Linked DNA regions of Haloferula helveola. The protein of the gene in region 1 interacts with the protein of each later gene in a pairwise test. Links are inferred from orthologs where the notes say so. Each region holds a gene or a part of one and is shown in the gene's direction. Other genes may lie near its edges.

What was found.
Region 2: the proteins of hflK (region 1) and ftsH interact in binary tests that used the Escherichia coli proteins (3 or more experiments, as listed by UniProt). The link is inferred for Haloferula helveola from one-to-one orthologs.

What each region holds. Positions count from the first base shown.
Region 1 is NZ_AP024702.1:5,615,010-5,622,062, forward strand. Bases 4,207-7,024 are described here. They hold hflK (FtsH protease activity modulator HflK), read left to right. Parts: upstream 4,207-5,011; coding sequence 5,012-6,037; downstream 6,038-7,024. Other genes in these bases: HAHE_RS21445 (hypothetical protein), read right to left, coding at 4,207-4,282; HAHE_RS21450 (RNA-binding protein), read left to right, coding at 4,562-4,849; hflC (protease modulator HflC), read left to right, coding at 6,034-7,024. In the rest of the region: mqo (malate dehydrogenase (quinone)), read right to left, coding at 1-558; HAHE_RS21435 (sodium:solute symporter family protein), read right to left, coding at 670-2,484; HAHE_RS21440 (DUF4212 domain-containing protein), read right to left, coding at 2,492-2,776; more of HAHE_RS21445, read right to left, coding at 2,849-4,206; more of hflC, read left to right, coding at 7,025-7,047.
Region 2 is NZ_AP024702.1:4,427,904-4,435,188, forward strand. The notes cover bases 1,433-4,482. They hold ftsH (ATP-dependent zinc metalloprotease FtsH), read left to right. Parts: upstream 1,433-1,805; coding sequence 1,806-4,160; downstream 4,161-4,482. Other genes in these bases: HAHE_RS16670 (ATP-binding cassette domain-containing protein), read right to left, coding at 1,433-1,643; HAHE_RS16680 (TMEM43 family protein), read left to right, coding at 4,326-4,482. Also shown: more of HAHE_RS16670, read right to left, coding at 1-1,432; more of HAHE_RS16680, read left to right, coding at 4,483-5,486; HAHE_RS16685 (TIGR00266 family protein), read right to left, coding at 5,487-6,296; HAHE_RS16695 (hypothetical protein), read left to right, coding at 6,846-7,285. UniProt on the Escherichia coli protein: Acts as a processive, ATP-dependent zinc metallopeptidase for both cytoplasmic and membrane proteins. Plays a role in the quality control of integral membrane proteins.

The sequences.
Region 1 (7,053 bases):
CAACGAGCCGAAGTTCACATCCGTACCGCCCTTGGCAAACGTCGCGGCCACCGGCTCCCCGTCGCCGCGGCCCGAGAGAAGCAACGGCGCCCACTCGGCAATGGTCTCCCGGTCTTCCGTATACTCCATTTCGGAAAAGAAATGGTGGGCGGACATCGTCTGATGCCGGCGCTTCAGGAACGCACGATCAGCCTCCCCGCGGACGAAACTCATGTGGGGCACGGAGGTGATGAAGTCAGCCGGATCGGGCAGGATCCCCCGTTTCCCCAGAAAGGCCCAGAACTGTTTCGAGAGCTCGAAGGCCTCGTTGATCTCCAGCGCCTTCGAGATATCGATCGATCCGTCCGCCCTCTCCTTGGTGTAGTTCAGCTCACACAGGGCGGCGTGCCCGGTGCCCGCGTTGTTCCAAGGATTCGAACTCTCCCGGGCTACCTCGGCCAGGGCCTCGACAATCTGGATCTCCAGCGTCGGATCGAGCTGGTGGAGGATCAGCCCGAGCGTCGCGCTCATGATCCCTCCGCCGATCAGGACGACGTCGGGCTCGGCAAAAGTGGCCACACGCGCCGGAGCGCGCGAGTCTTCGGGGCTGTCGGTTGGCAGGGTGTCATCGGGCACGGCGGGACTACGGCATGAGCCGTGCCAGATGCACCAGCGGATTCTCGGGCCGATTCAGTGGTCCACCGGTCCGGCATCCTCCTCGCCAAACGCGGCGCGCGGCAGGCGCACGCGGTCGACCAGGTCACGGATTTCTGCCGGAGGTGCCGGAGTGAACCGGGAAACGACGATGGTGACGACGAAGTTCAGCAGCATTCCGACCGTGCCGATGCCTTCCGGGGTGATCCCCCACCAGAGCTCTGCCGACGAATTGATGAACTTGAAGTAGATGATGTAGCTCCCGGTGAATCCGATGCCTGCGAGCATGCCGGCGATCACCCCTTGCATGCTCGTCCGCTTCGTGAAGATCCCGAGAATGATCGCCGGGAAGAACGAGGAAGCGGCCAAGCCGAAGGCGAAGGCCACCACCTGCGCGACGAATCCCGGAGGATTCACCCCGAAGTAGCCGGCCACCACCACGGCGGCGCCTGCCGCCACGCGGGCAAGGATCAGCTCCGATTTCTCGGTCAAATCGGGAACGAAGGTCTTTTTCACCAAGTCGTGGGCGACCGAAGTCGAAATCACGAGCAACAGGCCGGCAGCGGTCGACAGGGCCGCCGCCAGTCCACCGGCGGCCACCAGCGCGATGACCCAGTCCGGCAACTGGCCGATCTCAGGGTTCGCGAGGACCATGATGTCCCGGTCGATGTAGAGCTCGTTCGCTGCCGATGTCGGTGGATTGTCCAGCAGCCGCTCACCGGATGTTCCGCGTATAGGCTCCCCGGAGTCATCGCTGCGAAACGTCGGATTGAACTTCGGATCACCGGGCATGCTGCCGAGGGCGGCGCCGTCACCCAGATACTGGATCTTGCCGTCGCCGTTCTTGTCGACCCATGCGATCAATCCCGAGTCCTCCCAGTTCCTGAACCAGTCGGGGATCTCCGAGTAGGATGTCTCGCTGACGGTCTTGAGCAGGTTGATCCGGGCGAAGACCGCAACCGCGGGCGCGGTGGTGTAGAGAATCGCGATGAAAAGAAGCGCCCAGAGCGCGGAGGTCCGCGCGGCAGAGGCCTTCTTCACGGTGTAGAAGCGGACGATCACGTGCGGAAGGCCCGCGGTGCCGCACATCAGGGCGGCGGTGATGCAAAAGACGTCGAGCACGCTCTTCTTGCCATCGGTGTAGGCGTCGAAGCCCAGCTCGCGACTCAGGCCGTCGAGCTTGTCGAGCACACTCACTCCCTCACCTTGGTACTCGCCACCCATCCCGATCTGCGGGACGGGATTCCCACTGATCTGGAACGAGAGGAAGATCGCCGGAACCATGAAGGCGAAGATCAGCACGCAGTATTGGGCCACCTGCGTGTAGGTGATCCCCTTCATGCCTCCGAGAACGGCGTAGAAGAGCACGATGACCATCCCGATGATCACCCCCGTATTCACCTCGACCTCGAGGAACCGGGAAAACACCACACCGACACCGCGCATCTGTCCGGCGACGTAGGTGAAGGAAACGAAGATCGCACAGACGACGGCAACGAAGCGCGCGAATTTCGAGTAGTAACGGTCTCCAATGAAGTCCGGTACCGTAAATTTGCCGAAACGTCTCAAGTACGGCGCCAACAGTAGCGCCAGCAACACGTAGCCACCGGTCCAGCCCATCAGGTAGACCGACCCGTCGTAACCGGCGAACGAGATGATCCCGGCCATCGAGATGAACGAAGCGGCGCTCATCCAGTCGGCCGCCGTGGCCATGCCGTTCGCAACACTCGGGACTCCGCCACCGGCGACGTAGAAATCCTTGGTCGATCCCGCGCGCGACCAGATCGCGATTCCGATATAGAGGGCGAAGGTCGCCCCCACCAGCAGGTAGGTCCAGAGCCTGACGTCCATCGGTCCTTTAGTCCGCGTTTCCTCCGAGAAGCTGTCGATCCAGCCGGTTCATCACCACGACGTAGACGCCGATCAGCACAAGGAAGACGTAGATGCTTCCCTGCTGGGCGAACCAGAATCCCAGTTTGAAGCCCGTCCCGGGAAGAGGAACCTCATCAAGCTTCTCGCGGAACAAAATCCCACATCCGTATGACACCGCGAACCAGACCACGAGCAACCCGGCCAGCCAGCTCAGGTTCGCTCTCCAATATCGACGCTTCGCCTCTTCCGAGGGCAAATCAGTTTTATCCATGGGTTGAGGGACGTCCTAGCAGCCCCTCCGACGGACGAAAAGGATATTGCCGCCCCTTTGTCGGGTCCCGGTTCAGGGCTCCATAAGGTCCCCTTCGAGCCGGACGAAGCCGCTCGCCGATGCCGATGGAATCGTGACCCTGACCTCGTCATCCACCAGTTGGACGGATGCTCCGGGCATCGCCACCTCCCAGGCCCCTCCCCGCAGCGGCCGGGACGCGACCGTTTGCCAGAGGCCGAGCGTCTCGGAGAACTCGACCTCCAGGCGCGCGCCGTGATCGATCGCCGGGACGAAGGAGAACACGATCTCGTCAGCAAGCCACTGGGCCGACGGGAGCAGCTCGACGGACGACTCGTCCGCATCGCCTCCGAGAATGAACTCCAGGAGATTGGCGAGGCCGTCTCCTTCCACATCGACCTCCGGTCCGGCGAATGGCTGGTCCGCATCGGGCCCGAACTCCGCGACCTGCCACTCGCCGAACGGGTCGTAGGCGAGGTTGGCCTGATCGCCGAGATAGGGCGCCGCGGCGGCGGAGGCCGAAAGCAATACCGGCGGATCGGCCGTCAGGTTCGTCGCCGGGTCGTAGCTTACGCTCATCCCCTGGAGCACCGCCTCCGTCAGCAAGGGATCCGGACGACGGAAGCGATAGTAGTCCGCCTGCGAAATCAGGTCCGGCATGCCGGTACCGGGAGGCGCGTAGTTGAAGTGATACTGGCTCTGGATGGTTCCCAGGTAGGGATTCGCCGTCTCCCAGTCCGTGTAGGCGGTGATGCCCACCTGAAGGGTCTCGCCGAATTCCGGAAACGGATGGTCGGGATTGGGATAGCGGTTCTCGACATACCAAGGTCCTGCTTCTGCATGCTTTCGAAGACAAACCACCGTGTCGCCCACCCGCACCATCTGCAGCCAAGCCTCGGTCTCGCTCTGGTCGATTCCGGTCGAGTTGTAGTAGAGGCGCGAGTCGCTGTTCCGCGTCGCCTTGATTTCGAACTGCCGGGTGCCCGGGTTCCCCGCGGAGCCGTAGCTCAGGAAAATGTAGTTCTCGGTATTCGGCACATAGTCGCTGCCAAAATCCCCGGGCGGCCAGACGGGCGTCACCGTGTAGGGATCAGGCGCCGCCTGGCTGATGGCACGCGGCGCGTGCGCGAAGATGCCGGTCAGCGAAAACGAACGGTTCGGCACTTCGGTCGGATCGCCAGGATTGTGCCGGCTCAATACGCGAACCCGCGTGGTCACGACAAAGTCGCCGGTCACTTCCTTGAAGAGCAGCAGACCGCGAAAGTTCGCGAACCACGTCAGCGGACCGGGAACGACATGGAAGCGCCCGGGCTCGGTCGCATCGATGTCCGCCAGTTCGAAGGACGGGGTTTCCCACCCTTCGAGCACCCCGAGGTCCTGCCAGTTGGCCAGAGTTGCGGCGTTGTCGAACTCATCGCTCAGAACCCAGAGATCGTCCGCATGGAGGCCGACCGAGAGCATTGAAAGCATGGAAAGCAGAGCCCGCATGACAGGAACTTACCAAGCGCGCACTGAATCACCGAGACCGAAACCACACTCCCGGCACAGTGAATGGCCGCCACCGATCCCGGGGCGTCCGGCCTGACGTATTTTCCGGTTCTTCTTGCCAGCGTGCCTCATTACCCCGTAAAGCGGCCTCCGGTCCGCGCTTTGGCATGTTCAAGGTATGGAGCATTGCCAGGCGTCTTTTCATATTCGGTGGTGATCTGAAACCCGGTTCTCGGGAACAGCCAAGACGACAGCGTCTCGCGGAATCCGACCAATGATATGAAAATGTATGTAGGCAATCTGTCCTGGGACGCGACTTCCCAGGACATCACCGAACTCTTCGCCCAATACGGAGAAGTGACCGACGTCCATCTCCCGACCGACCGTGACAGCGGCCGCCCGCGCGGCTTCGCCTTCGTCACGATGGGATCGAAGTCGGCCATGGTCGACGCCATCAAGGCTCTCGACGGCACCGAGTTCCTCGGCCGTGACCTCCGGGTCAACGAAGCCCGGCCCCGCGAAGATCGCGGCGGCGGTGGCGGCGGACGTGGCGGCTATCGCAACTGATCCCGCCCACAGCGCGATTCACTCCGACTTTTCAAGCGGCACTTCCAATCGGGAGTGCCGCTTTTCCGTACCGGCCGGCGCGATCGGAAAATCTAACCCGGATTCTACTGGCCGGACCCCCAACCCTACCCCACGTTTCTCCGCCAGTTTCCCTACGATCTGATGAACGACTCCTTCGGCCCGCCCGACCTGCCGCCGCAGCGGCAACCCCAAATGCCCCAGTTTCCGGAACTGCCCAAGCTGCCGTTTTCGCCGAAGCTGCTGCTCTTCGTCCCGCTTGTCCTCGTGCTGCTGATCGGAGTCTGGAGTTCATTCTACACGGTGGAGGCCGAGGAAGTCGGAGTGGTGACCCGTTTCGGGAAATTCCAGTCCACGCATGATCCGGGTCTCCGCTTCAAACTGCCGTTCGGCATCGACCGGGTGCAAAAGGTGGCGGTCGAGCGCCAGCAAAAGCAGGAGTTCGGATTCGGCACCCAGGGCGCGAGCAACCCGAGCCAATTCCGCAAGTCGGCTCCGGAACAACAGGCGGAAAAGCAGATGGTCACAGGCGACCTGAACGCGGCGTTGATCGAATGGGTCGTCCAGTATCGCATCCAGAACCCGACCGAGTATCTGTTCAATGTCCGCAATCCCGACGAAACGCTGCGCGACGCATCCGAGTCGATCATGCGCGAAGCCGTGGGTGACCGCACCGTTGACGAAGTGCTGACAGTCGGACGTCAGGCGATCGAGGCCGAAGTGCTGCTGAAACTCCAGGAACTCGTGAACCGCTACGAGATGGGACTGCGCATCAACCAGGTCCAGTTGAAGAACGTCGATCCACCCCGTGACGTCCAATCTTCGTTCAACGAGGTCAACAACGCCCAGCAGCAGCGGGAGGAACTGATCAACAAGGCGAACGGTGAGTACAACCGGGAGGTCCCCAAGGCCCGCGGCGAGGCGGACCGGAGCATCAGTGACGCGGAAGGCTACGCGATCCAGCGGGTCAATGAAGCCGAAGGTGACGCGGCCCGGTTCAACGCGCTCTATGCCGAGTTTACGAAAGCCCCGACCATCACCCGCCAGCGCCTCTATCTCGAGACCATGGCGAAGGTCGTGCCTGCCCTTGGCAACAAGATCATTCTGGACGAGGACGCCAAACAACTCCTGCCACTTCTGAATCTCGACCGAACCCCCACCCCACGATGAGCCAGATTCCCAAAAACGCTCTCAAGGGCTTCCTCGCCATTCTGATCCTCGCGGTCGCGGTGATCGTGCTTCCGTCCGCGCTCTACCGCGTCGCGGAAACCGAGCAGGCCATCATCACCCAGTTCGGCAAGCCGGTCGGCGAGCCGGTCACCAGCGCCGGACTGAATTTCAAGATGCCCTTTGTCCAGAAGGTCAACCGCATCGACAAGCGGGTGCTGGAGTGGGACGGCACCCCCACCGAGATGCCGACCAAGGACAAGACCTACATCCTGGTCGACACCTTCGGGCGGTGGCGCATTTCGGACCCTCTCAAGTACTTTCAGCGTCTCCGCGACGAGAGATCGGCCCAGTCGCGCCTCGATGACATTCTCGGATCCGAAACCCGCAACACGATCGCGCGCAACGAACTGATCGAAGTCGTCCGCACCACCAAGAACCGCGAGGTCGAGATCGACGAAGCCCTTGCGGAAGCGGATCTCAGCGGAAACGTCGGGGTTCTCAAGCCGATCAGCAAGGGTCGCTCTACGATGGAGAAGGAGATCCTAGGGGCGGCAGCACCGAAGCTCCTGGAGTTCGGCATCGAACTGCTCGACGTGCGCTTCAAGCGCATCAACTACAACCGCTCGGTCCAGCAACGGATTTTCGACCGGATGATTTCGGAGCGACTTCAGATTGCGGAACGCTTCCGTTCCGAAGGCCAAGGCGAGGCGGCCAAGATCATCGGCGGCATGGAAAGGGACCTGCGCGAGATCAAGTCGGAAGCCTACCGCAAGGTCCAGAGCATCCAGGGCGATGCCGACGCGAAGGCGACCCGGATCTATGCCGAGGCCTACAATCAAACGCCCGAGGCAGCCGAACTCTACAATTTCGTGCGGACCCTCGAAGTCTACGAGGAGGTTCTCGATTCGGGCACCACTCTGGTACTTTCGACCGACAGCGAGCTGTTCAAACTGCTGAAGGACGCTGAGGCACTTCCGATGACCGACGCCGTCGGCTCGCCGGAGCCTTGATCGACT
Region 2 (7,285 bases), 1.2 Mb from region 1 along the record:
TTCGGGAGGGCGGCACGCCGGATCGCCGTGGCGTGCCGCAGGTGCTCGCGCACGCTGAGCTGGGGGTTCAGCGCTTCCTCCTGGGGCATGTTGGCGACAAAGCGGACGAGGCTTTCGCGGTGTTCGTAGAGGGACGCTTCGTTCAGCCGGATGCGTCCCCGGCTCGGCTTGCGGTGCCCGGCGAGAATCGAAAGCAGCGTGCTCTTGCCGCAGCCGCTCGGTCCGATGATGCACATCATCTCGCCGCGGCGGACTTCGAAGCTGATGTTGTCCAGCGCGCGGGCTTCAGGGCCGAAGTCGTGGATCAGGTCCTCGACCCGGAGCATCTCGATCAGGTTCCTTTCCTCGTCGATGATGCCTTCGCTGAACCGGCATCGCAGCGCCTGCGTGCGCGAGATCCGGATGACCGATCCTTCGCGGAGTTGCGCTGAAGCTCGGACCGGCGAGCCATCTGCCAGCACCGGACCTGCTGCCTCCCGGATGAAAACGTCGCCTGTCCTTTTCTCCGGATCGAAACGGACACGGAGGACTACCCGCGGCGCGAGACCCGGGCTGAGCAGGAGATCGCCGCGTTCGAGAACCGACGGATCGTTCGAAATGCGGAAGTCCCGCTGGTCCGCGCTGAGGCGGAATCGTCCGCCGGCCTCCGCCGCGCGGCGCCGCAGGGCGTCGAGGGATGCGGAAAAGCCATTCTCGCCGCTGAGGCGATCGTGGTGATCGCAAATCACCGGAGCGCCCGGCTGCAAGGGACCGCGGCCGATCACCACGGTGGCGGTCGGCTTGAGAGCTTCGACCTCGGCATGGAGGCCGAAGCGGATCCGCACCGTGCTCTGGCGGCTTCGCGCCCGCTCGCTGGTCCAGCCGTCTTCGGTGCCGACGAGGAAGATGGTCGAGGGGTTGCCGGTCAGCGCGACGTTGAGGAAGAAAATCAGGTCCTCGCAAGTCAGGGTCCATCCGGGCACCACCAGTTGCTGCCGGGTCCGCATCCGCAGAAAGTTTCCTGGCTCCAGCGACCGACCGCGCACCCAAAGCGGAGCCTTACCGGTATTCCGGACGAGGACGAGGTCAGCGGCGCGGTAAACCCGGAATCCGTGCTCCGCGGCCTCGAGCGGCAAACGGACGTCGGCATTGTGGCGCCGGGAAAAGATCACGCGCTCGAAGCCCACGGGTGACTCGATCGGAAGCCCTCCCATTTCATCGAGGATCTGCCGCGCATGCTCCGGGCGGCCGAGGCGCCGCATGAAGACCTCGAAGGCCGTGCGGCTCCGGTCGCTGCGCCCGACCGCGTCCACCAGCGTGTAGAGTTGCAGTCCGACCGCCATCTTCTCCGGGTCATCGAGGACCTCGCGCAACTCGGCCGCGGTGGTCGCCAGCGGTTTCGGATCGCGCACGGCCCGTTGCACCCGCCGGCCCAGCCAGCTGTGGTCGGCCTCGGGGAAGGCGTTGCGCAAAAGGTCGAGAATCAGGTCCGCCTCGCCGGGGGCCAGCCGCCCGTCGAGCGTCGCGAATCCTGCGAAGGCATCGACCATCATGCCGAGCACGCGCCCGCTCGTCGCGCCCCGTGCCCGGGGTGGCAGCCAATCCCGGCGTTGCCGCCGTTTCGGGCGGGACGTTTCGGGGTTCCGGGCGGGCGGTTCTGCCATCGGGCGGATGCTCCCCGATGCGATTCTCGAGGGCAAGAACGGCCGGAAAAAATGGGGTTTCCTTTCCCCGGGCCGGGGCTAGGCTCCCCCGCCTTTGCCCCTTGGCGTGTTGCGTGCTAGAATTCTGCCGCGACCCGAAACGGGGCGCCTGTCACATCCATCATGTCCGAATCGCCCCAATCCCGTCCTCCGCAGGATCCTCGCGGTCAACGCGGCCAAAACGAGCCACCCGGGTTCAACTGGCGTCTTGCCATTTTCCTCGGCGCCGCGCTGATGATTCTCGGAATCGCGTTTTTCAAGGACGGCATGTCGCCGAAGTCCAACTCGCTCAATTACAACGAATTCCGTGAAAAATGGGATCAGGGGTTGGTGATTACCGAAACCTCAAATCCGAAGTACCGCCTCAAGGTTGAGACGGATCAGGGAAGTTTCGATGCCAAGATCATCGGCTGGTTGCGCCCGGATCCCGACCCGGTCGCGGACGACGCGCCGACCAATGACTTCCTCGTGAGCTTCAGCCGCCGGACGCAGCAGGAGCAGGACGTCTTCGACACCCTCGGCGACCACCTGCCGCAGCGCTCCACGGTCGAGACGCTTCCCGAGGATCTCGATGGCAAAAGCCTGACGCCCACCGATTTCCGCCGGATGATGGCGCGCGGTCTCGTGGTGACCGACACCGACGAGCTGACCCTCTACACCACCGAGAGCGACGCACTCCTTGCCGGTAAGTTCCGCGAGGCTCCTCCGCTGCCGGCCGTGGCGGATATTGATCCGAAAGAGCTGAGCCAGTTCATCGTCGACACCTCGATGGTGGTGCAGGGCGAGGAGCTCAACCGCATCCTCAAGGAGGGCAACGCGCTCTACATCAAGAATGCCGACATCTTCGGCAAGATCCTGCTGACCTTCTTGCCGGTCCTGCTGATCGTGCTGCTTCTCTTCTTCCTCTTCCGCCAGCAGATGAAGGCGGCGGGTCGAGGCGCGATGTCCTTCGGTAAATCGAAGGCCCGCATGCTGACGCGCGACCACAACAAAGTGACCTTCAAGGACGTTGCGGGGATTCAGGAAGCGAAGGAAGAACTGTGGGAGATCGTCGATTTCCTCCGCGATCCGCGGAAGTTCCAGAAGCTCGGTGGATCGATTCCGAAGGGCGTGCTGATGGTCGGTCCTCCCGGCACCGGCAAGACGCTTCTTGCCCGCGCGATTGCCGGCGAAGCGGATGTTCCCTTCTTCTCAATCTCTGGTTCCGACTTCGTCGAAATGTTTGTCGGCGTCGGCGCCTCCCGCGTCCGCGACATGTTCGAGCAGGGCAAGAAGCACGCGCCCTGCCTGATCTTCATCGATGAGATCGACGCCGTCGGTCGCCATCGTGGCCACGGTCTTGGCGGCGGTCACGACGAGCGCGAGCAGACACTCAACCAGTTGCTGGTCGAGATGGACGGCTTCGATACGCAGGAAGGTGTGATCATCATCGCGGCGACCAACCGTCCGGATGTTCTCGACCCGGCACTGCTCCGTCCCGGCCGTTTCGACCGGCAGGTCACCGTTTCGCTTCCCGACGTGAAGGGCCGCGAGCAGATTCTCACCGTTCACTCGAAGAAGATCAAACTGGCTCCGGGAACCGAGCTCAGCGTGATCGCCCGTGGCACCCCGGGATTCTCCGGTGCCGAGTTGGCCAACCTGATCAACGAGTCCGCGCTTCTCGCCGCCCGTAAGGGCATGAAGGCGGTCACTCTCGCCGAACTCGAGGAAGCCCGCGACAAGGTCCGCTGGGGTCGCGAGCGCCGCAGCCTGGCGCTCAGCGAGGAGGAGAAGAAGACCACCGCCTACCACGAGGCGGGCCACGCGCTGCTGCTCGCGACGCTTGAGCACGTCGACCCGCTCCACAAGGTGACCATCATTCCGCGCGGCCCGTATCTGGGTGCAGCCTTCCACCTGCCGAAGGAGGACAAGTACCACTTCCACAAACGCCAGGGCGTCGAACAACTGATCGTCACCATGGGTGGCCGCGTCGCGGAAGAGATCATCTTCGGTGATGTGACCAGCGGTGCTTCCGGCGATATCCGCCAAGCGACCCATCTCGCCCGCCAAATGGTCTGCGAGTGGGGCATGAGTGAGGATCTCGGTATGGTCGAGTACGGTGCCGGTCAGGGTGGTGAGGTCTTCCTCGCCCGCGACATTTCGCAGCAGCGGAACTACTCCGAAGCGACCGCTCAGAAGATCGATGCCGAGATCAAGCGGGTCATCGACCGGGCATATACCGAGGCCAAGCGCATCATTCTCGAGAAGCGCGACAAGCTGGAGTTGATCGCCGAGGCGCTGCTCGAATTCGAAACGCTCGATGCCCACCACATCGAAGACCTGATCAAGTACGGCGAGATGAAGGATCCGCCGAACTCGCCGAAGCCGCCGTCGCTCCCGGACGAGGAGCCGAAGCACAAGAAGGCGACGTCATCCGGCAGCGAGGAAGAGGACGACGACGGACCGCTTCCCGGAACCGTCGTCGGTGCCCCGGCCTGACACTCGATCCAAACAACAAGTCTCTACCAGCGCGCCGGCATCTGCCGGCGCGTTTGGTTTTTCAGGGCCTCGGATGGTCGGCAGAAGTGCCGCGAGCATCTGCTTTGAGGGGTGATCCAACTTGGGGCTTGGTCGCGGAAGCGGTCGCAACCTAGGTTTGCTTCTATGGCAGTAACCGAAGTCACAAGCACCAGCTGGTTCGGGCGGATCGGGGATTCGATCAAGGGCATCCTGTTCGGGATCGTGCTCATCATCGTCTCGTTGATCCTCATGGTGTGGAACGAGCGCAATGCGGTCCGTGACATCCAGGCTAACAATGAGATCGGTCGAGAGGTCATCACGGTTCCAAACGCCGAAGTGAGTCCCGGGAACGAGGGAAAGCTGGTGCATCTCAACGGTCCGGCGATGACGGACGATGTGGTCGGCAACATGGACTTCGGGATCGAGGAAACCGCGGTGCGGCTCTCATGGGAGTCCGAGATCTACCAGTGGGTGGAGGAGAAGGACACCGAGACCAAGAAGAAGCTCGGTGGAGGCGAGGAGACGGTGACGACCTACAGCTACCGCAAAGAGTGGGTGGACGGGCCGGTCAATTCCTCCGGGTTCAAGGAGAAGGGTCACGACAACACCGGGAAGCAGAAGTTTCCGAGCGGTTCGTCGCAGGCCGAGAACGTGACGCTTGGAGCGTTCATGCTGCCTTCCGGCCTCATTTCCCAGATGGACTGGTCCGAACGCTACACCCTCAGCGAGTTGCCCGACGATTTCGCGACGACGGGGAGCATCGAGGACGGCGTGTTCTACACGGGAGTCCCGTCGCAACCGAAAGTCGGGGATGAACGCGTGACCTTCCGGATCACCCGACCGGATGATGTGAGCGTGATGGCCGTCCAGAAGGGTGACTCCTTTGACAAATACACCGCAAAGAACGGGAAGACCAAGTTTCTCCTCTATCCCGGGTTGCTCACGGCCGAGCAGGTGGTCGAAGGGGAAGAGGCGAAGGCGAAGATGCTTCGCTGGATCCTCCGGGGCGTGGGCGTGTTCGCGATGTTCATCGGCTTCACGATGCTGCTGAAGCCGCTCTCCGTGCTTGCCGATGTGATCCCGTTCGTCGGCTCGCTGGTAGGAGCCGCAGGTGCGGCGGTCTCGCTGTTGCTTTCGCTCGGGATCAGCTTCGTGGTGATCGCGATCAGCTGGATCGCGTTCCGTCCGATGATCGGAATCCCGCTGCTGGTCGTCGGGGTCGGCTGCTTCGTCCTGATCGTGAGGAAGCTGGCCAAGGGGCGAGAGGCGGCGGGAACGCCACCTCCGCCTCCGGGGATGGCCTGATCAGTCGCCGTCGAGAAGATTTCCGAGTCCTCCGAGGACCGAGCCTTCGCCCTTGCCGCCGCTGCCGACGTTCTGCAGCACGCGGTCGGCGAGCCGGGAGAACGGCAGGCTCTGAAGCCATACCGTGCCGTGTCCGCGCAAGGTCGCGAGGAACAGGCCTTCGCCCCCGAAGAACATGCTCTTGAGGTTGCCGGCGCGCTGGATGTCGTACTGGACGCCGTCGGTGAACGCGACCAGGCAGCCGGTATCGACCCGCAGTGTCTCGCCCTTGAGCTCCCGTTTGATGATGGTGCCGCCGGCGTGGATGAAGCACATGCCGTCGCCGGTGAGGCGCTGCAGGATGAAGCCCTCGCCCCCGAAGAAGCCGGCGCCGAGCTTGCGGTTGAACGCGATGCTGACTTTGGTGCCGTAAGCCGCGCAAAGGAACGCGTCTTTCTGGCAGGTGACGCCACCGCCCATTGTGGCGAGGTTCATGGGAATGATCTTCCCGGGATAGGGTGCAGCGAACGCTGCCCGCCGCTTGCCTGAGGAGCCATGGTGCGTGAAGTGGGTCATGAAGATCGACTCGCCCGTGAGCGCGCGTTTTCCGACCGAGAGCAGCTTGCCCATCATGCCTTGGTTGGGCTCCGAACCGTCGCCCATTTTCGCTTCGAAGGTGATGTCCTCCTCAAGATAGTTCATCGCACCGGCTTCCGCGATGACGGTCTCGCCGGGATCCAGCTCGACCTCGACGATCTGCATGTCGTCTCCGAACAATTCGTAGTCGACCTCATGGCTTCGCTGGCCTGGCGGCGGGGTGCCGGCGGGCATGGGTGGAGGATTGCTTGGCACGTCGGCGAAGATCTGCGGCAGCACCGTTCCGGCCGGCTGCCAGTTTGCCATACCGGTCTTCCAGACATTCGTCTGCGGAGTGATTTCACCGGAATTGACCAAGGGAAGAAGCTCCTCTTCCACGATCTGCTTGGTCTGGTTGCTTTTGTCGAGATAGTGCCAAACGTCCATGTCGCCGAGCTTCCTAGCACGGCCCGGGAGAGATGCGAACTTACAATCGGTTCCAGGTTTTCCAATGGCTTGAGGAAGTGGGCAAGGGAAGGGGAGGCTGTGATTTGCCCGAAGATTTGTGTGGAGCCTCCGTGCTGAAAATTGGCTCATATGGGCGCTTTTCGACCTGTTTCGTGACAGAAGAACCTCCTTTGGGGAGTTTAGACGGGGCTTCGTCCCATGTCTGATTCGCTACCCAACCCAAGAATGATGCTGTCACCCCGTCCCACCGGCTGTGCTCTAAAAGTAGGCTCGAAGTCCGTCAAAGGAACGATGGTGGGGTGGGCCTTGTTGGTGACCGCGTGCGCGCCTGTTGCTTTGGGCGACGAGGCTGTGGTGCTGGGCAACCGGTTCCTGTCACGGGAAGTCGTCGTTACGGATGGCACCCTCGGGACGAAGCTTCTCGGCAACCGAATCCTCGGAGTGGACACGAAGTCGGGAGGCGACGAGTTCGCAATCTCGCTCACGGACGGAAGCGGGAAGGAGCGCCGATTGACGGCCGGTGATTTCGAGGTCGAATCGCTCGTTTCCTCGAAGGCGGAAGGTCGGAAAGAGGTGCTCGCAAAGCTCTCGGGTTCGGACTTGCCGGTGGATCTTCAGGTTCGCTACTGGCTGGAGGGAGAGAAGCCGTGGATGCGAAAGGAGATCTCCATCCATGCAAAGGAAGATGTCGTGGTTCGGGAAATCGCGGTCGAGGAGATCCGGTTGCCGGGTGCGTTCGAACCTTATCACGCGGATGAGTTTACGGCACGCGGCCC